Linked DNA regions of Caldalkalibacillus thermarum. The protein of the gene in region 1 interacts with the protein of each later gene in a pairwise test. Links are inferred from orthologs where the notes say so. Each region holds a gene or a part of one and is shown on either strand. Other genes may lie near its edges.

What was found.
Region 2: the proteins of clpC (region 1) and IEW48_RS01145 interact in binary tests that used the Escherichia coli proteins (3 or more experiments, as listed by UniProt). The link is inferred for Caldalkalibacillus thermarum from one-to-one orthologs.

The regions. Positions count from the first base shown.
Region 1 is NZ_BMKZ01000012.1:54,959-65,591, forward strand. The notes cover bases 6,835-9,927. They hold clpC (ATP-dependent protease ATP-binding subunit ClpC), read right to left. Parts: upstream 9,553-9,927; coding sequence 7,117-9,552; downstream 6,835-7,116. Other genes in these bases: radA (DNA repair protein RadA), read right to left, coding at 6,835-6,918; mcsB (protein-arginine kinase McsB), read right to left, coding at 9,602-9,927. In the rest of the region: gltX (glutamate--tRNA ligase), read right to left, coding at 1-998; ispF (2-C-methyl-D-erythritol 2,4-cyclodiphosphate synthase), read right to left, coding at 1,048-1,530; ispD (2-C-methyl-D-erythritol 4-phosphate cytidylyltransferase), read right to left, coding at 1,527-2,219; IEW48_RS06700 (PIN/TRAM domain-containing protein), read right to left, coding at 2,334-3,434; pssA (CDP-diacylglycerol--serine O-phosphatidyltransferase), read right to left, coding at 3,720-4,445; DNA integrity scanning diadenylate cyclase DisA, read right to left, coding at 4,466-5,539; more of radA, read right to left, coding at 5,536-6,834; more of mcsB, read right to left, coding at 9,928-10,633. UniProt on the Escherichia coli protein: Part of a stress-induced multi-chaperone system, it is involved in the recovery of the cell from heat-induced damage, in cooperation with DnaK, DnaJ and GrpE. Acts before DnaK, in the processing of protein aggregates.
Region 2 is NZ_BMKZ01000002.1:237-10,034, reverse strand. Bases 705-3,506 are described here. They hold IEW48_RS01145 (sulfurtransferase TusA family protein), read right to left. Parts: upstream 2,319-3,506; coding sequence 2,091-2,318; downstream 705-2,090. Other genes in these bases: IEW48_RS01135 (DsrE/DsrF/DrsH-like family protein), read right to left, coding at 2,992-3,471; IEW48_RS01140 (sulfurtransferase TusA family protein), read right to left, coding at 2,371-2,940; IEW48_RS01150 (SulP family inorganic anion transporter), read right to left, coding at 705-1,977. In the rest of the region: IEW48_RS01155 (metal-sensitive transcriptional regulator), read right to left, coding at 1-239; more of IEW48_RS01150, read right to left, coding at 301-704; IEW48_RS01130 (MBL fold metallo-hydrolase), read right to left, coding at 3,511-4,647; IEW48_RS16945 (carbonic anhydrase), read right to left, coding at 4,990-5,184; IS21-like element helper ATPase IstB, read right to left, coding at 7,202-7,957; istA (IS21 family transposase), read right to left, coding at 8,013-9,536. UniProt on the Escherichia coli protein: Involved in thiosulfate metabolism.

The DNA.
Region 1 (10,633 bases):
GAAAGTTGTTTAATATAATGGTTGTTCATCCAGGTCAATTTATTGGCGTCAAACACCGCCGGACTTTTGGACAGACGTTTTTCATCAAAAATGCGGATAAATTCTTCACGGGAAAAAATTTCCCGTTCCCCTTCCGGCGACCAGCCTAAAAGGGTGATAAAATTGAAGAGCGCTTCCGGCAAGTAACCCAGTTCGTGATATTGCTCAATAAACTGGATAATCGTTTCGTCCCGCTTGCTTAATTTCTTGCGGTTTTCATTCACAATCAGTGTCATATGGCCGAAGACGGGAGGTTCCCAGCCTAAGGCCTCATAAATCATCATCTGCCGCGGGGTGTTGGAAATATGGTCTTCTCCGCGCAGCACATGGGTGATGTCCATCAGATGGTCGTCAATCACAACCGCAAAGTTATACGTTGGCCAACCGTCTTTTTTGACAATGACAAAGTCTCCAATATCATTGGATTCAAACGTTATGGGGCCCTTGACCATATCATCAAAGGTGTAAGACTTGTTTTCCGGCACCCGGAAGCGGATGCTGGGCTTGCGCCCTTTCGCTTCAAGGTCTTCTTGTTCTGCCGGGGAAAGATCCCGGCACTTACCGGAATAGCGGGGCATCACCCCTTGGGCCCGTTGTTTTTCCCGTTCGGCTTCCAATTCTTCTTCGGTACAATAACACTTATACGCCAATCCTTTTTCCATCAGGATTTGGGCATATTTTTGATAGATCTCCAGGCGCTCGCTTTGCCGATAGGGACCATAGGGGCCGGGTTTGTCAATACTTTCATCCCAATCGATTCCCAGCCATTTTAAGTACTTCAGCTGGTTGATGTCCCCGCCTTCCACGTTGCGCTTCCGGTCGGTATCTTCAATGCGGATCACAAATTGACCCTTGTAATGGCGGGCGAACAAGTAGTTGAATAACGCTGTTCTGGCATTTCCTATATGTAAATGCCCCGTGGGGCTGGGCGCATAACGCACTCTGACCTGTTTCGTCATTATCTTCACCTTCCAACATATAATCATAGCATTTCCATCAGGAACAAAGTCAAGGTGCCTGGATCAGAAGCACCACGGCCTGGGCAGCAATGCCTTCTTCCCGTCCGCAAAAACCTAATTTTTCGGTGGTTGTTGCTTTAATATTAACCTGAGACTCTTCACCCTGACAAGCGCTAGCCACCCGCTTGATCATCTGGTGAATATAGGGCGCCAGCTTCGGCTTTTGGGCGATGATCGTGGCATCCACATTGCCCAGAACATAGCCTTTCTCGCGGGCCAGCTGCCATACCTTCACAAGCAGCTCATAAGAGTCAGCGTTCTCATAAGCGGGATCAGTATCCGGAAAATGACGGCCGATATCCCCTTCCCCGATGGCCCCCAATATGGCGTCACTAATGGCGTGCAATAAAACATCGGCATCCGAGTGGCCCTTGAGGCCCTTGTCATAGGGGATGTGGACGCCACCAATGATGAGCGGGCGCCCCTCAACCAGCTGGTGCACGTCAAAGCCCTGCCCAATGCGGATCCTCATGCTTCTTCACTCCTCTTTAGTATGGATCGGGCCAGATCAATATCTTCAGGCGTTGTTAATTTTATATTATACTCGCTTCCCGGCACAATATAGACAGCATGGCCCATGGCCTCCACCAAGGCCGCATCATCTGTGGCCTCCCGCTGTTGGCGTCTGGCCTCTTCATGGGCTTTGACAATCAGAGCATACTTAAACCCTTGCGGTGTTTGGGCCGCCCACAGCTTGGAACGGTCCAGGGTTGAGGCAATGTGGCCATTGTCAACCACCTTGATTGTATCTTTAACGGGCACGGCCAAAATGGCTGCCCCGTAACGCTGGACCGCATCTACAACCTGTTGAACATAGCCTTCGGCCAGAAACGGACGGGCCCCGTCATGAATCAAGACTACATCCGGTGGTTCTTGGCCCAGGGCTTTGAGGCCATAAAACACGCTTTCCTGCCGTTCCCTGCCGCCGGCAACAACGTGCCTCACTTTGCTCAAGCGGTGCTGTTTGATCAGTTCCTTGACCAAACCCAACTCTTCTTCACCGGCAACAACCGTGATGTCTGTGACGCAACTAAAGCGTTGCCATCTGCTTAATGTATGTACCAATAAGGGCTTCCCTTCCAGGTCCAAAAAAGCTTTGTTTTTGCCCAGACCCATGCGTTTTCCCTTTCCGGCAGCCACAATGACAGCACTGACCTTCATCCCTTGCTCCTTCCTAGGCTTCACCATGTTTATGACTATATTGTAGCAAAAGAGATTCCCAACCAACAGCGAAAAATGGCTGTTGCCCGGGCAACAGCCATCATTTCCACCATGTTATAAGGCCTTTTCATATAATTTTGGCTTGGCAAAGATCATCCGCCCTGCTGATGTTTGCAGCACACTGGTGACCATCACGTCAATCTTGCTGCCGATATGTTCACGGCCACCTTCCACCACGATCATTGTGCCGTCGTCCAGATAAGCCACGCCCTGCCCCTGCTCTTTTCCGTCTTTGATCACCTGTACCGTCAGTTCTTCACCGGGAAGCACAACCGGCTTGACGGCATTGGCCAAATCGTTAATGTTCAGCACCGGAACGCCTTGCAATTCACACACCTTGTTCAAGTTAAAATCATTGGTCACCACTTTGCCATTCAACACTTTGGCCAGGCGGATCAATTTGCTGTCCACTTCATGTATATCCTCAAAGTCGCCTTCATAAATGTGAACTTTGACCGTCTTTTCCTTTTGGATGCGATTCAACACATCCAATCCTCTGCGCCCTCTGTTCCGCTTCAAGTCATCAGAAGAATCAGCTATATGCTGCAATTCCTCCAAGACAAACCCGGGGATGACAATGGTTCCTTCTATAAATCCTGTTTGGCAAATGTCAGCGATACGTCCATCGATAATCACGCTGGTGTCCAGTATTTTGTGTTCTCCTGCCACAGGGCTGCCTGCCTTCTTCTCTTTGCCTAAGCGCCCCAGCGTAAACAGGCCAATCATTTCATCCCGCTTTTTAAACCCTATTTGAAAGCCAATATAGCCGAAACAGATGGCAAACAAAGCCGGCAACACTTGGCTTGCTACCGGAATATTATTAAAGGGAAAACTCAACAGAAACGCAATCAAGAGTCCAACAATCAGGCCCATGACTCCAAAAAACAAATCAGCCACAGGCGTCTTTAACAGACGCTCTTCGGCCCAGCGCATCACATTAACCAAATATTCGGCCAACCAGACTGATAATAAACCAAATAAAACCGCACCTAAAAGCGCATAAATAATTGCATTGACCACATTTTGCTCCAGCAATGAATCAGATAAGCCCAGATTTAAAAGTGCTTCTAACATCGCCATCACTTGTGGCCCAAAGTAATAGCCCAAAATAGCACCGGCAAAGGCAAGAAAAACTTGGATCATTCGTTTCAACATCAGTGTCACCTCCTTCTATCCATTATTAACAAAATCACCAATTTGAAACCTCGTTTTAAAAATATTATTCGTTTCGTTTGAAAAAATGCGCCCATAGGGACGCATGAGTCTTTCATTGGCCTTTTGCCGTTGATGAGACCCCAGAAGATGACATGAAAGTGATGACAGATTCCAAATTTAGGATATCACATGGCATATAAATTGTCAAATAAAATAAAGATGTTATCATAAATAATTCCCTGTCGTCAACCTCTCCTAGGCAAAAAGTCTTAACCTTTTTGACGCTCAGCGGCGTCCCAACCGCTTGCCCCGCCTCTTGTGTGCTTTCTGGCGCCAACTTTTTTCCAAGCTTTTTTTAATTCCGTAAGCCGCATATAACACCAAGGGAATAAAGACAATTTTGGGAAATTCGGATGGGAAACGATAGGCCAAGAGAGCCACAGCCCCGATGATGATAGGTGTAATCCAGAAGGCGGCCCTGGGCACACCCACTTTTTTAAAATTGGGGTATTTGATTCGACTGACCATAAGGAACGATAAAATGATCATGCCGATGGGTAAAAACAAAGGCGGAAAAACGGAATGATACAGAGCAAAGGTGGCCAAGACACCCCCCGCGGCAGTAATGGGCAAGCCGATAAAAAAACCAGGAATGCCAGGCTGGACACTGAACCGGGCCAGCCTTAACGCACCGCAAATGGGAAATAAAGCCGTAACCACAATACCCCATGGGCCCAGTTCATGCAAAACCACCAGGTACATGATCACACTGGGGGCTACACCAAAAGTGACAATATCAGATAATGAGTCCAGTTGTTTGCCAAACTCACTGGCCGCATTCAACATGCGCGCCACGCGGCCGTCCAATCCGTCCAAAATCATACCAACGATTACTAAAATAGCAGCATAGTCAATATAACGGGGTTCACCCTGGATCGCCAGGAGAATCGCCAAAATCCCTAAAAATAAATTGCCCAATGTAAACAGGCTAGGAATACTTCTGGTTAGCATGATTTGTCCCACCTTGTAGGTTAGATATGACGATCAATAAACACTTGTTCCTGGATGCGCATGAGACCGTCTTTAATTGTTCTGGCCCGGACTTCGCCTACCCCATCCACTTCATCCAGCTCTTCAATAGAGGCCATCATCACCTGGGAGAGCGCTTCAAACTTATCCACCAAATTTTGAACAATCGCACTGGGAAGACGGGGGATTTTATGCAAAATACGGTAGCCCCGTGGTGAGACCGGTTCCTCTTGCACATTGACATGGGGAGAATAACCCAGCAAACGGACAATGGCATTGTTTTCTAACAGCTCATCTGAGGACAATTTTTTCAACTCATTTAAAATGCGGGCAGGATCTTCATCCTGATTGCGGCAGTAATCTTTTAACAATAAATATACCTCTTCTTCAACGTTGGACACCAATTCTTCAAGCTGCATGCTGATGAGACGGCCTTCAGTCCCTAATTCGTGGATATAACGGTTAATTTCCGCTTTAATACGCAACACCATCTCAATGCGGTGGATGACCATGGCCACTTCATGCAAGGTGACCAGCTCTTCAAATTCAAGGGCGCTTAGATTGGTCAAGGCCTGATCAAGCACGGCCTTGTACTTTTCCAACGTTTGAATGGCTTGATTAGCCTTCGTTAAAATCACACCAATGTCTCTGAGAGCATAGCGGAAATTACCTTGATACAGCGTAATCACATTGCGCCGCTGGGAAATGGAAATCACCAAATGGCCTGTTTGTTTAGCGACCCGTTCCGCCGTGCGATGACGAATTCCAGTCTCGCGGGACGGAATGGACGAATCAGGGACAAGCTGGGTGTTGGCAAATAAAATGCGCTTGACATCATTGCTCAAAATAATAGCGCCGTCCATTTTGGCCAGTTCATACAAGTTGGCCGGCGTAAATTCACAATTGATGGAAAAGCCGCCATCCACGATGTTCATCATTTCTTTGCTGTACCCGATCACAATGAGGGCGCCTGTTTTGGCTCGCAAAACATTCTCCAGTCCTTCCCGGAGCGGGGTTCCGGGAGCCACCAGTTTTAAAACGGCAGCCGTTTGATCTTGTTTTTCTTTTTCTGTCATCTTGTCTCCCCCTCTAGCACAACCTGAATCGCCTCTTGAACCGATTGTACCCCAATGACTTCAATGCCCTCTGGCAGTTCCCAGCCTAAGGTATTTTTATAGGGAATAATGGCCCGTTTAAACCCTAATTTGCGGGCCTCTGTCAAGCGTTGCTCAATACGGGACACACCCCTTACTTCTCCTGTCAAACCCACTTCACCAATAACGACATCATAAGGACTGGTCGGTTTTTCCCGGAAGCTGGAGGCAATGCTAATGGCCATGCCTAAGTCCAGGGCCGGCTCATTTAACTTGACGCCACCGGCCACATTAATATAAGCATCCTGATTTTGCAATAAAAGGCCAACCCGTTTTTCCAACACGGCCATGATGAGGGACACGCGATGATGATCAACACCGGTGGCTGTGCGTCTCGGCGTACCAAAGCTGGTCGGTGTCACCAATGCTTGTAATTCAACAAGCACAGGCCGGGTTCCTTCCATGCTGGCCACCACAATGGAACCTGCTGCACCATGGGCCCGTTCCTCCAGAAAAAGTTCCGACGGATTGACCACTTCCACGAGCCCAGACTCTTGCATATCAAAAATGCCGATTTCATTGGTCGAACCAAAACGGTTTTTGACAGCACGCAAAATGCGGTATGTGTGATGCCGCTCGCCTTCAAAATAGATGACCGCATCCACCATATGTTCCAGTATTTTTGGCCCCGCAATGGCGCCTTCCTTTGTCACATGGCCGACCACAAAGATGGCAATGCCTTTACTTTTGGCCACTCGCATTAACACTGCCGTGCATTCACGCACTTGGGCCACACTGCCTGGAGTGGAACTCACCTCAGGATGATACACCGTTTGGATCGAATCAAGGATGACCACTTTGGGCTCTGCCTGGTCAATCTGCCGTTCGATCTCATCAATGTGGGTTTCCGTCAAGATGAAAAGCTCAGCTGACTCAATGCCGAGCCGGTCCGCACGCATCTTGGTTTGTTTGAGAGATTCTTCTCCTGAAACATATAATACACGATGACCCTGTTCACTTAATATACCTGAAATTTGCAATAATAATGTGGATTTGCCAATGCCGGGATCACCGCCAAACAGCACGAGGGAGCCAGGAACCACGCCGCCCCCCAACACCCGGTCAAATTCACCCACCCCTGTGGGCAAGCGGGGAGCTTCCTCCGCTTTGATCTGGGTAATGGGGACGGGGCTCGCATTTTTGGATATGGAAGCCACACCCTTTCCAGCAGCCCATGGTACAGAATGTATGCGTTCTTCAACCATGCTATTCCAGGTCTGACATCCTGGGCAGCGCCCCATCCATTTAGGAGACTCGTATCCGCACGCCTGGCAAACAAAGGTTAATTTTTTCTTTGACATTCTGTTCCCCCGAATATGTATCATGTCTATATTTCATTTCTTTATGTTAAATGTATCACTTTCACAAACTTAAATAAAGAAAACCTGGCTTTTGCCAAGGCTGTGAGCCGGCAAAAGCCAAAGCTGGGTGGCAAATACCGAATTTGGTGCGGTGCATAAGGAGAGTGTTCACCTCGCCTTACACACCGCGTTCCGGTCTTACTGCACCGATTCTTTTTTCAACACTTTCAACTGCCCATCTTCCACATCAATCACAACAGAATCCCCTTTGCTGATATTTCCTTGCAACAGCTCCTCAGACAGACGGTCTTCCACCATCCGCTGCAGGGCCCGGCGTAAAGGTCTGGCGCCATACTGTGGATCATAGCCTTCCTTGACAATATGCCGCTTAGCTTCTTCAGTCAGCGTGAATTCGATGTCCTGCTCTTTCAGGCGTTTTTGTAACTGTTTGGCCATTAAATCCACAATTTGCATTAAGTGTTCCTCTTCCAGTGAATGGAATACAATCACTTCATCGATCCGGTTGAGGAATTCTGGACGGAACATGCGCTTTAGTTCACCCATCACTTTTTCTTTCATGTTTTGATAATTTTGCTCCCGATTTTCAGCCTGGAAGCCCAGGGTCGTGCCTTTCCTCAACAGTTCGGCCCCAACATTGGAAGTCATGATAATCACTGTATTTTTGAAGTCAACTGTACGCCCTTTGGCATCGGTAAGGCGGCCGTCTTCCAAGACCTGCAGCAAGATATTGAAGACATCGGGGTGTGCTTTTTCGATCTCGTCCAGCAAAATGACCGAATATGGTTTGCGGCGCACTTTTTCCGTCAGTTGTCCGCCTTCTTCATAGCCCACATAACCCGGGGGCGAGCCAATTAAACGGGAAGTCGTGTGTTTCTCCATATATTCGGACATGTCGATGCGGATGACCGCATTTTCATCGCCAAACAAACTTTCAGCCAATGCTTTGGCCAATTCTGTTTTACCTACACCAGTTGGCCCGAGGAAGATAAAGGAGCCAATCGGACGCTTAGGATCTTTCAAGCCGGCCCGGGCACGGCGGATCGCCTTGGAAATCGCTTTAACGGCTTCGTCTTGCCCAATCACCCGCTCATGCAGAATCTCTTCCATATTGAGCAAACGTTCGCTTTCTTCCTGAGCCAGTTTTTTGACAGGGATACCTGTCCAGCTGGACACAATGTCGGCAATGTCTTCTGCTGTCACTTCTGAATCAGTTTGACCTTGTTTCTCTTTCCACTCGTTCTTTGTTTTCTCCAATTCTTCACGCAGCTTTTGCTCTGTATCGCGCAGGGAAGCTGCTTTTTCGAACTCCTGGCTTTGGACAGCAGCATCCTTCTCCTTGCGGACCTCCTCCAGCTTTTGTTCCAGCTCTTTTAAGTTGGGCGGCACTGTGTAGGATTTGAGCCGCACTTTGGAGGCTGCTTCATCAATTAAGTCGATGGCTTTGTCGGGCAGGAAGCGGTCCGTAATATAGCGGTCAGACAGCTTCACCGCCTGTTCAATCGCCTCATCGGTAATTTTGACCCGGTGGTGCGCTTCGTAACGGTCGCGCAAGCCTTTGAGAATCAAAATGGTATCTTCGATAGACGGCGGATCTACCATGATGGGCTGAAAACGGCGCTCAAGGGCTGCATCTTTCTCAATGTATTTGCGATATTCATCTAAAGTGGTGGCTCCTATACACTGCAGTTCTCCGCGGGCCAAAGCCGGTTTCAGGATATTGGAAGCATCAATGGCACCCTCCGCTCCGCCGGCGCCAATCAAGGTGTGCAGCTCGTCAATAAACAGGATAATGTTTCCGGCCTGGCGGATTTCATCCATCACTTTTTTCAGGCGGTCTTCAAATTCCCCGCGATATTTGGTGCCAGCTACCACTGTGCCCATATCCAGGGTCATCACCCGTTTGCCGCGCAAAGTTTCCGGGATTTCATTGTTGACAATGCGCTGGGCCAGTCCTTCGGCAATCGCCGTTTTACCTACACCGGGTTCACCAATCAGCACCGGATTGTTTTTGGTCCGGCGGCTGAGCACCTGGATCACCCGTTCAATTTCCTTGTCCCGTCCAATCACAGGATCCAGCTCATCATTTTTGGCAATGGCCGTCAGATCACGGGCAAGGCTATCCAGCGTAGGCGTACTGGCTCCACCCTGCCCTCCTTGAGGGGTTGCAGCCATGGCTTCATTGGAGCCTAACAATTGCAGCACCTGCTGTCTGGCTTTATTCAGGCTGACCCCCAAATTGTTTAATACTCTGGCGGCCACGCCTTCCCCTTCACGGATCAGCCCCAAGAGCACATGTTCCGTTCCCACATAAGTATGACCTAGTTTTCGGGCTTCATCCATCGACAGTTCAATCACCTTTTTGGCCCGGGGGGTATAATGGATGTTGCCCGTTGTCTGCGTTCCCCTGCCGATCAGCGTCTCCACTTCTTTGCGGATTTTTTCCATATCCAGATTTAACGCTTGCAATGCTTTGGCAGCAATCCCTTCCCCTTCGCGAACCAAGCCAAGCAAGATATGCTCGGTGCCGATGTTGTTATGACCCAAACGCATCGCTTCCTCTTGAGCTAAAGCCAATACTTTTTGGGCTCGTTCTGTAAAGCGACCAAACATCATCAGCAAACACCTCCATTGGGGTTTATTTTTATTGGGTATGTTATCTTTGTTATGTTGTTAATAAGCGCTCACGAATTAATTTTGCCCTTCTCACATCCCGTTCATCAGGGGACAGCATCTGTCCGGCATATTGCTGCAAAAATCCAGGCTGGGTCAATACGATCAGTTCATTCATAATGGTGGATGAAACTCCTTTAATCAAACCTAGATCAATTCCCAGCCGCACATCGGACAAGCGCTGCATGGCCTCTTTGCTCTCTATCACCCTGGCATTGGCCAGAATACCATAGGAACGGAAGATTTTATCCTCCAATTGCACACGGGAAGATTCCAGAAGCTGCTTACGTGCCTGTCTCTCCTGCTCAATCAATTGCATGGCGACATTGCCTAGATCCTCAATAATCTCTGTTTCTGAGCGACCCAAGGTGATCTGGTTGGAAATTTGGAAAATGTTACCCAGTGCATCGCTGCCTTCACCGTAAATCCCCCGTACAACCAGCCCCAGCTGATTGATGGCCGGCAAAATGCGGTTCATTTGCTTGGACATGACCAAAGCGGGCAGATGGACCATTACCGAAGCCCGTAAACCCGTGCCCACATTGGTTGGGCAACTGGTCAGGTAGCCCCGCTTCTCATCAAACGCAAAGTCCACATTCATCTCCAGCCAGTCATCGATGCTGTTGGCCTGGGTCCATGCTGCCTCCAGCTGAAAGCCAGGAAAGAGACACTGGATGCGCAGATGATCCTCTTCATTAAGCATAATGCTGATCGATTCATTTTCACTTAAAATCACAGCTCCCGCCCTTGCTTCCTCAGCCAGAAGGGGACTGATCAGGTGCTTTTCCACCAGCACTTTTTTCTCCAGGGAACTCAAATCTTCCATGCGCAAAAGTTCCAGGTTGCCCAACGCCTGGTTATCTTTGCTTCTTTCTAGTATTTTTTCCATTTTGGAAACCACTTTTTCCAGCTGTTCCCGGGTGGCAATCATAGGAAAAGGGATGTCCGTCAAATTGCGGGCCAGACGGATGCGGCTTGAGATGACAATATCCTGGTCAGGACCGCCCCCTTTCATCCAATCACT
Region 2 (9,798 bases), on another replicon or contig:
TGAATCGCTTCTTGAATCACCTTGTCTGCGCTTTCGCCCTTTTCCATCTGCTGCAACATGCACTGTTCCATATTCTTCCCGATGATATAGGCCGTTGCTTTATCCAGGGCTGCACGAATGGCAGTCAGCTGGTAAATCACTTCTTTGCAATCCTTCTCTTCTTCCATCATTCTCAACACGCCGCGCACTTGTCCTTCCACCCGTTTGAGACGGTTTTTCATATCATTAGTATACTTCATGATTTCACCTCCCGCCCATCACAAAGATATCACATTGATGCGGTCCGGAGCCGCCGCCTGTCTAAGGGGCATATTGCAAACCCAAATCTTCCACTGCCTCAGCCACAGACATGTAATAAAGATGTTTGCCCACTTTATTGTTCCAGTTGGCTCGGTGCACCACATCTAAAACCGACCCCTTCATGTTTGCAAAGGCAAAGCGAATGCCCCGCTGTTTCAAATTGTCCATCACAGCTTCCAGCGCATCGACCGCGACAGCATCCATATCATTGACGCCGGACATGTCCATCACGATCCATTGGAGTTCAGGCCGCTCTTGACTATAGTGCTCTAATTTATTTTCTAAAAAGGCCATATTGGCAAAATAAAGGGAAGCATCCACTCGAAGTAACAGAGCATTTTTAAACGTTTTGGCCTCTGGATAGCGCCGGATGTTGCGAAAGACCCTGTCCTGCTCCAAGTAGCCCAGTTCAGCCACGTGAGGATAGGCACTTCGCCAGATAAAGAGCAGAAGTGAGACAGCTACACCAATCATAATACCTGGCTCGATCCCTATCAACAGCGTGCTGAAAAAAGTGATCAGCAATATCCAGCCATCACTTTGTTTAATCTTAAAAAGGTGCAACGCTTCCCGCACGTCAATCAAATCATAGACCGCCACCATGATAATGGCAGCCAACACCGCGTGAGGCAAGTAATAAAATAGAGGTGTCAGAAAGAGCAACGTCATGATGACCAGCACAGCGGTGACGATGGAAGCCAGTACGGTTTTGGCTCCGGACTGGTAATTGACTGCCGTCCGAGAAAAACCACCTGTTACTGGCATGGAAGAGAAAAATGAACCGGCAATATTGGCCAGACCCAAGCCCCGCAACTCCTGATCAGGATCCACTTTGTATTTTTCCTTGGCCGCAATCGCTTTAGCTACGGCAATCGATTCCATGAAACCAACCAAAGCGATTGTAAATGCAGTTGGCAGCAACAATTGCACTGCTTCCATACTCAAATCCGGCACAGAAAATCCTGGAATACCACGGGGAACATCTCCAACGATGCTGACCCCGTGTTGATCCAAATTGAAAAAGCGAATCAGCACCACAGCCAACAGGACGACCACAATGGGTGCGGGCAGACGGGGAGTGACCCGCTTCAGCACCACCAATAGAGCGATACTGCCCAAACCAAGGGCCAGGGTGATGGGATCAATCTCCCTCCAACGCCCGATCGCTTCCAGGATCAATTGATGGGTATACTCATGTGTAGCCAATGGAACCCCCAACAGATGTTTCAGCTGACTTAAACCGATAACGATGGCGGCCGCTGACGTGAAGCCACTGATCACAGCATGGGACAAAAAGTTGACCAAAAACCCCAGGCGCATCACCCCCATCACCAACTGGATCAGCCCAACCAACAGTGACAACAACAGGACATAAGCCACAAATTGAGGGCTTCCCGGTTCTGCCAGCGCCGATACACCGCTGAAAACCAAGAGAGAAACCATGGCGACTGGTCCGACAGCCAAATGGCGTGAAGAAGCAAAGAGTGCATAGACCAGCAAAGGGATGGTGACTGAATAAAGCCCGATGACCGGATCAACACCAGCCAACATGGCGTAGGCCAATCCCTGGGGAATGAGCATGACGGCCACAGTCAGTCCGCTGGTCAAATCACCACTCAAATGTTCCCGCTGATAAGGGATGAGCTGACTCAAACCTGGCATCCACTGTTTACTCATGCACACGTCCGCCTTTCATTTAAAGATCGCTAAACAATGAGATCGCTCATCTGCAGAGAAAGGCTGACCCCCTTGTGGTTAGGCCGGGGTCAGCCGCTGAGTGTAGAAGGAAGTTATCCTTTTTTTATCCAGAACTTGTAACAACCGTTCTCTTCTTTTTGCTCAATAAGCTCATGCCCTGATGCTTTAGCCCAGGATGGAATATCTTTAACCGCTCCTTTATCGCTGGCATGAACTTCCAGTATTTGACCGGTTGACAGGGTATCAATCGCCTTTTTGGCTCTGACCACAGGCATTGGGCAGGACAGCCCGGTAGCATCCAGAACTTTGTCACTACGCAACAGATCTTCTCCTCCTTCTCAGTCATGGTAACATCTCAATCAGAATAGATGGCTAAATTTCCTTTTCCGTGGGTCCGTTCCATTCAGACATGCCCGGAACCACATTAAACACCTTTTTAAAGCCTTTGTCAGCCAGTATTTTGGCAGCCATATCGCTACGGTTGCCGGTCCGGCAGACAACATAAATGGTCTCTTCCGGATTGAGTTCCTGCAGGCGGTCTTCCAGTTCACCCAGGGGAATGGATCGCGCCCCAGGAATGTGACCAAAGGCATATTCGGCCGGCTCGCGCACATCAAGAATAGTTACATCTTCCTGATTCAGCATCTGGGCCAGTTCTTCGTTTGGGATGACATGTGGGAATTTCGTCTCCGGCTTCACTTCACCAGGATCGGCTTTGCGCACATAATGGATAAGCACATCCCCTTCTTCTTTGGTCCCCAAATAGTGGTGTCCCGTGCTTTTGGCCCATCCTTGAAGGTCAGCCAGTGAACCGCGGTCGGTGGCTTGAATTTCTAGCACCTGGCCCGGTTGCAGCTCTTCTATTGCTTTTTTCGTTCTGACGATAGGCATGGGACATGACAATCCCTGGCAATCCAGCACTTTATCCGCTTTGATCGACATGGTGCATTCCTCCTGTCAGTTGATATTATTGTAAAACGAGTCTTAATAAAGCTAAATAAACAGGTTGATATTGGATTCGTTTGCTTCAGACAAATAGTGTGCCACGCCGGCAAATTCAAGGCCATCGATCAGTTCCTCTTTGTGGAGCCCGAGAGCGTCCATGGACATGGTGCAGGCCACCAATTTAATGTCCAGTTCCCGGGCCAACTCGATCAGCTCTTTCAAAGAGGTGATGTTTTTTTCTTTCATCACTTTTTTCATCAGTTTCGCACCCATACCGCCCAAATTCATTTTGGATAAACCTAATTTTTCCGGACCACGGGGCATCATTTTGCCGAACATTTTATCTAGAAAAGGTTTGTCAATATGAACGTATTGCTCCTTACGCAAAATGTTCAAACCCCAGAAGGTGAAAAACATGGTCACTTCCTTTCCCATTGCTGCCGCACCTGTACCGATGATAAAGCTGGCCATCGCCTTGTCCAAATCACCGCTGAAAACGATGATTGTCGTCTTCTTGAATTCTGCCATTACATGCACTCCTCTCTATTCCGCTTAACCAAGGACTTATTAACGGTCATGTACCGCACAGCGGTTGGGACCGATCTCCATTTCAGTCTGCTGTTCAGGACCGGGAGTCAGCTTGCCCATGTTGGTCTGTCTGATTTCCTGGTAACTGTTGGGCTGAGGGGGCAGCTGTTCCGTGACCGTCTTTCTGAACTCAGCTTCGTCTTCAATGTTTAAGCCTTGGTTAGAGGCATACAAGTCACCCAGGCGAGCCGAAATACTGCCATCTTCATTCATTTCCGTGATTTTACCAAAGTGCGCCGGCAAAACGATTAAATCTGGATCTAAGGACCGATATAAATGATAAAGCGTGTGCCGCAAATCACCGACCCAATCTTCGGCCTTGCCGGCCAGATCCGGTCGGCCGATCGAGTCGACAAATAAGATGTCACCGGTCAACAAGTACTGATTGTCTACGATCAAAGAGGTGCTGCCAATCGTATGGCCTGGAGAGTGCAGGGCATGGATGGTTACCTTCGTCTGGCCAATGGTGATCTCTTGTCCGTCTTGCAAAGGTTGGTAGCTAAAAGTGACTTCACCAGCGTCTTTGGGTGGCAACCAGTAAGTGGCCCCCACTTTCTGGGCCAGATGGCGTCCGCCCGAAATATGATCGGCATGCAAATGCGTATCAATAAGGTGAGTGATGGACACTTTCTTCTGCTCGGCAAACTGCTCATAGGTGTCGATCATACGCAACGGATCGACCACTGCGGCTTCTCCGTCAGAGACAATCATGTACGACAAACATCCTTTGCCGAGGCGGACAAATTGGTACAATTCACCCCCGTGAGCCAGATCACCAATTTTGACCGGCTCCAGATGTTCACTCCATGCTTTCATGCCGCCTTGAAGATAATAAACATCGCGTCCGGTTGCTTCCACAATCTGTTGGGCCACAAATTTAGAAGAACCTTCTTTGGCGCAGACCACTAAAATCTCTTTTTGCTCCGGCAACTTCTCCAAGACACGCTCAACATCATCAATCAATTCAAAATAAGGGATATTTAACGTTTCGACAGCGTGACCTTCAATTTTCCAATCGTTAAAATCGGATTCGTTGCGGACATCAAGGATAAACAGTGGTTCTCTGTCCATCACTTTACGGGCCAATTGATCCGCCGCCATCACCTGTATACTCATCGTCAACAACTCCTTCTTAATTTTTGTTACGATTATACCCCCTTGGGTAATTTTATAATATACCAATAGGGGTATATGTGTCAATGGATTTTGTTAAAAAAATAGTTGATTAGTCATCTCTTTAGCTGCCTTTATCTCATCATGCCCAGATACAGCACTTAAACATTCTAATTCACCTGTTTCAAGATGAAACAAGCACGGAATGATTTCGACTCCTTTGCCGCACTGTTGAAAGACAGGATGACGTTTAAGTTCTTCCACTTGTTGGAACACATTAATCTTGGCCAGTTCATCAATGCTATATTCACCATCTTTCGGTAGTCCTGCACGAATGTGGTTTAACTATTTTTGCCATTGTGGCTCATCGTTATTTTGCCAAGCAGCGGTTAACCCACCGCAGCCAGTGTGACCTTGAATCACGATTTTCTTCACTTTCAAATGTTTAAGTGCATAGTAGAGGCTCGCAGAAAAACTTTCATCCTCTGGATGCACCTGATTCGCAATATTGCGGTGAACAAACAGATGCCCGAGAGGCATTTGGGTAATCACCAACGGACTAACGCGGGAGGCACTGCAGGATAAGTCAAAAAACTCCTTCAGTTCACCATTTCTTCAAACATTAATTTGGATACCTTCGTCTGGCCAATGGTGATCTCTTGTCCGTCTTGCAAAGATTGGTAACTAAAAAGTAAAAAAGTACCCCTGTCTCAACTAAAGGGTACTCTTATATATAACCATCAGATTGATATCCAAATTGCTCCATGAAAAGCAAATAAAAAGGAAGGGTTTCCCGATTAAATTGCACAATCATGGCTACTCCCGAAATGAGAACGATGAGCGCAGAAGGTAAGAGGATAGTATTTACCCAACGTTTAAGCCGCGTCAAAAGATAGTGTAATAATTCTTCGCCTTTTTCAGTTTGCTTTAACGACCGCAGTATATAGACCAACATGAGAGCCGAACCAAGTCAAACAACGATACCTATGATGTGCAGAAAGTAAAATAACATCAAAATTAATATTCAGACTGAAGACAAACCTCTTTTGAACCGAAGGTTCAGAAGGGGGTTTGTTGTAAATGAAGGCAAAAAAATAAGAGAACCGCTGGTTCTCCACTTCCACGTGGCCAGCTTTTTCATATTCATGGCAGCAAAAACAAGCATCGCCTGCATCGTGTTTTTCTTCTTACCCCTAAGGGTAGTCCAACGCATGCCATGCTTCTCCTTTAAATCAGCAAATACGCGTTCAATTGTTTCTTTGCACATTGCATATATTTTCTTGTTTTCATTGGTAAGCCTCAAATGCTCTACCTCGTCCAGATAATCCTGCCAAATATGCCGATGAATAATTTTTGTATGATCTCGACTTTGGGTACATTGTGAGAGCATCGGGCAATTCTTGCAAAACTCTGGATCAGATTTATATTGGCGATATCCTTCACGGGTGGTTGTACAATACTCAAGGGTTTGCCCTGCCGGGCAAATATAACAGTCATAATACTCATCATAAACATATTCATGTTTTCGAAAGAATCCTTTTTTCGTTTGGGGGCGTGTATAGGGCATAACAGGACGGATATGATCATCAATGAGCATCTTACTAATGTGTGGCGTTTTATAACCCGCATCAAGAGCAACAGTTGAAGGCTTTCCTATCTGAGTTTTAATTTTTTCAAAAAGGTCCGCAAAGACCTGGCTATCGTGGATGTTACTAGGCTCTACAACGGCTCTCAAAACAAATCCATTCTTGTCACAAGCCGTGTGATAAGAATAAGCAAACAACCTTTCCTTTCATTCTTAACAAAATAACCACTCTCAGGATCCGTTGTACTTTCCTTAACTTCTTTTGTTTCAGTTGTTGTCTTGGGAGCCAAAGGCTTTTTTCCACGATTCACCCGATCTTCGTTAATTTCTTTCATGAGTTGCTCTTGATAGCGCCGGGTTTCAGTTCTGACTTTCTTCTTGATAAATTTCTTTTTATTGGCATGAGCTTTAACGTGGGTAGAGTCGATAAAGACGACCTCCGGATCAACAAAGCCATGCTCTACAGCTTCTTTCAGAATACGATAGAATATGGTTTCAAACAGGTCAGTGTCTTGAAAACGACGAACATAATTTTTGCCAAAGGTTGAGAAGTGCGGAATTTTTTCCGTTAAATCGTAACCTAAGAACCATCGATAGGCCACATTCGTTTCAATCTCCTTGATCGTTTGGCGCATAGACTTAATACCAAACAAATATTGGATTAAAGCAATTTTAATAAGCACCACAGGGTCTATACTTGGGCGTCCATTGTCTGGTGAATAATAATCAGCAACCAAATCGTAAATAAAGTCAAAATTGATGGCTTGGTCGATTTTTCGAACTAAATGATCCTTCGGGACCAAATCATCAATAGAAACCACTTCAAGCTGATACCGAGCGTCTTTATTTCGTTTCGATAACATGCCGTAAGCCCCTCAAAACATAATCCTACTTTATATATTCAACAAAAAAGCTTGTAGACTGTGAGCGTCAAGTACAATTGAACAATTTTCGCTAAATAATTTTGAGCACCTAGTCATTTCCAAATATGGTTTTCCTGTATTTCAAACGATAACTGTCACCGGTGAGATGAATCACCTCGCTTTTATGGAGTAGCCGGTCCAGAATGGCTGTGGTAATGGCCGGATCACCTAATAACTCTCCCCAATCTTCCGGTCCTTTGTTAGAGGTAATGATCACAGATGATTGGGCATAGAGTTTGTTGATGAGTTGAAAGAAAAGATTGGCTTCATGCCGGTTGATGGCTATGAACATCAAATCATCAATGATGACAAGATCTGACTGAGTGATTCTTTTCAATTTGGTTTGGGCGCTTCTTGTTACTTCTTGGGTACGCAGCAACTGGATTAAATGATCCATGGTCACAAAGCTGACTTTGTATCCTTGCTGAATCGCTTCTACTCCTATGCCAATGGCCAGGTGAGTTTTACCCACCCCCGGCGGGCCCAATAAGATGAGGTTATAAACCTGTTCAATCCATAAGAGTTCACGCAACTGTTGAAATTGCTGCCGGCTTAGGGCAGGCTGGGCGCTAATGTCGAACTCATCAAGGGATTGGTGGACAGGAAAGCCGGCCCACTTGAGCCGTTTGGCCAATTGTTTTTCTTCCCGCTTGCGTATTTCGTATCCCAACAGTTTCGTCAGAAACTGTTGATAACTGAATCCATTTGTTTCGGCTTCCATCAGTTGTTCCTCAATCACTTCGGCGATGGAGGCCAATTTGAGTGTTTTCAAGCTGTGTTTCAATTGCACTAAGCTTTCTGACATAGCCTCTCTCCCTCCAGGATACGAATGTAAACTTGAGGATCTCGAATGTCTGCTTTCACTTGCGAGTGTGATTGATGTCCGAGCATGGTGGGTTTGATCTCAGGTTGATGTTCATGATGGTGTGCTTGTTGTCTCTGTGCTTGTTGCATAAAATGTTGCACTGCATCGCTAGAGGCTCTACACTGTACAGTTGGTATGTCAGACAGTAGGCTAAAGCTTGTCCAATCACTCCAGAATGAGGGTTGGCTTTGTTCATGACTTCCTGTATCTTTTGCAATTGATCTCTCATATAACGCTGCTTCCGCTGATAGATTTCTTTCAAAAAGAGGGTGGCTTGATCCGGTTCTGGAAAACGCCCGGCCACTTGTTGCATTAATGCTTGAATTCCTTTGCTGCGGTCCCTTTTATGATTCGTATTTTGAATCAACTTGCCTTTTTCGTGGCAAATCGCGTGTTGGGCAAGTACTTCGCCTGTTTCCCAGTCGTAGATGGTCAGGGTATCGTTTTGAATCTTTAGTCCAACTCTTTTACCCTTGTCATCATAGGTCCCTAGAGGGACCGAGTAGCGGTTCCCGGCATAAAGAATGGTATTGTCTTTTCGGACAACTCTTGTTATACTGGCCTTAGCTTGATTGATATAGTATTTTTCTTGGACCGGGCGAAGGTAAAGACGTTCCTGTTGGAACACTTCGGCCGGTATTTTTTTGGTTGTCTGATGCACTTTGCCATTGCCTGTTCGCTCAAGCCAGGCCAGACAGTCTTCACTCCATTGGGCCAGATTGTAGTAGGTCCGGTGACGGGTAAAGTTCTTTTTCACATAGCCAACAACGTTTTCCACTTTTCCTTTGCTTTCCGGGTCTCCTTTGCGGCACATGCGAACCTTAAATGCCCTGTGCTTCAGATAATTGGCAAATTCTTTTGTGTAAATAAGATCTCCACCATTTTCACTCACTAAGATGAGATGGTCTTGATCATAAACAATTTCTTGAGGAAGACCGCCGTAAAAGGCGAAAGCTTGTTCATGAGCCTGAATGACATCTGCTGTTGTAAAGGGACGGTCCAGCCAATACACAAATTTGTAACGGGAATGGGATAATACACAAGCCATAAACCACAGTTTCTGAGGTTGATGAAACGTATTTCTGAAGGTGACCTGACCAAAGTCAACTTGCATTTGTTGTCCCATAGGCGGGTCGAGGGCCGCTTCATATTGCCGAGTCGTCTTTATTTTTGGAATGCTATACTCCTTTCTCAGTTGACTAACATAGCACCTGACGGTACTTTCACCGACCGTAAGGTCAGGATATCTCTCCTTAATCCAATCATGGATCTGTGCACTTGAAATATCGGGATACTGTTTCAACCAGGTGATGAGCTTCTCTTTGATACAGTCTAATTTCTTTTGTCTCACTTCCATGTGCTCCAACATATCTTCAAATTCTTCAGGTGTCATATTGATATATTTGTAAACTGTATTGCGGCTAATCCCCAATCGTCTGGCAATTTGCGATTTGTTAAGTCCCAGTTTCTTTAGCTGTTGAATCTCTAGGTACATGTTCCACCTTTCCATTTTATTCATATTTTCCTCTCCCAACTGTTTTGATGTTTCCAGTAATATGATACTGGGAGAGGAATGTTATGGTAAATAGTGTTCACTGTTATCCAGCGATTTTTGTTAATTCTAATTTAGCATTCACAATGCTTTGCTTCACACGTTCTCCTGCGCGCCTACTGCGCACATAAATGTTACAATCATCCGCGTAACGGCAGAAGCGCAACCCTCGCTTTTCAAGTTCCTTGTCTAGGTCATCGAGAAGAATATTGGCCAATAACGGGTTCAG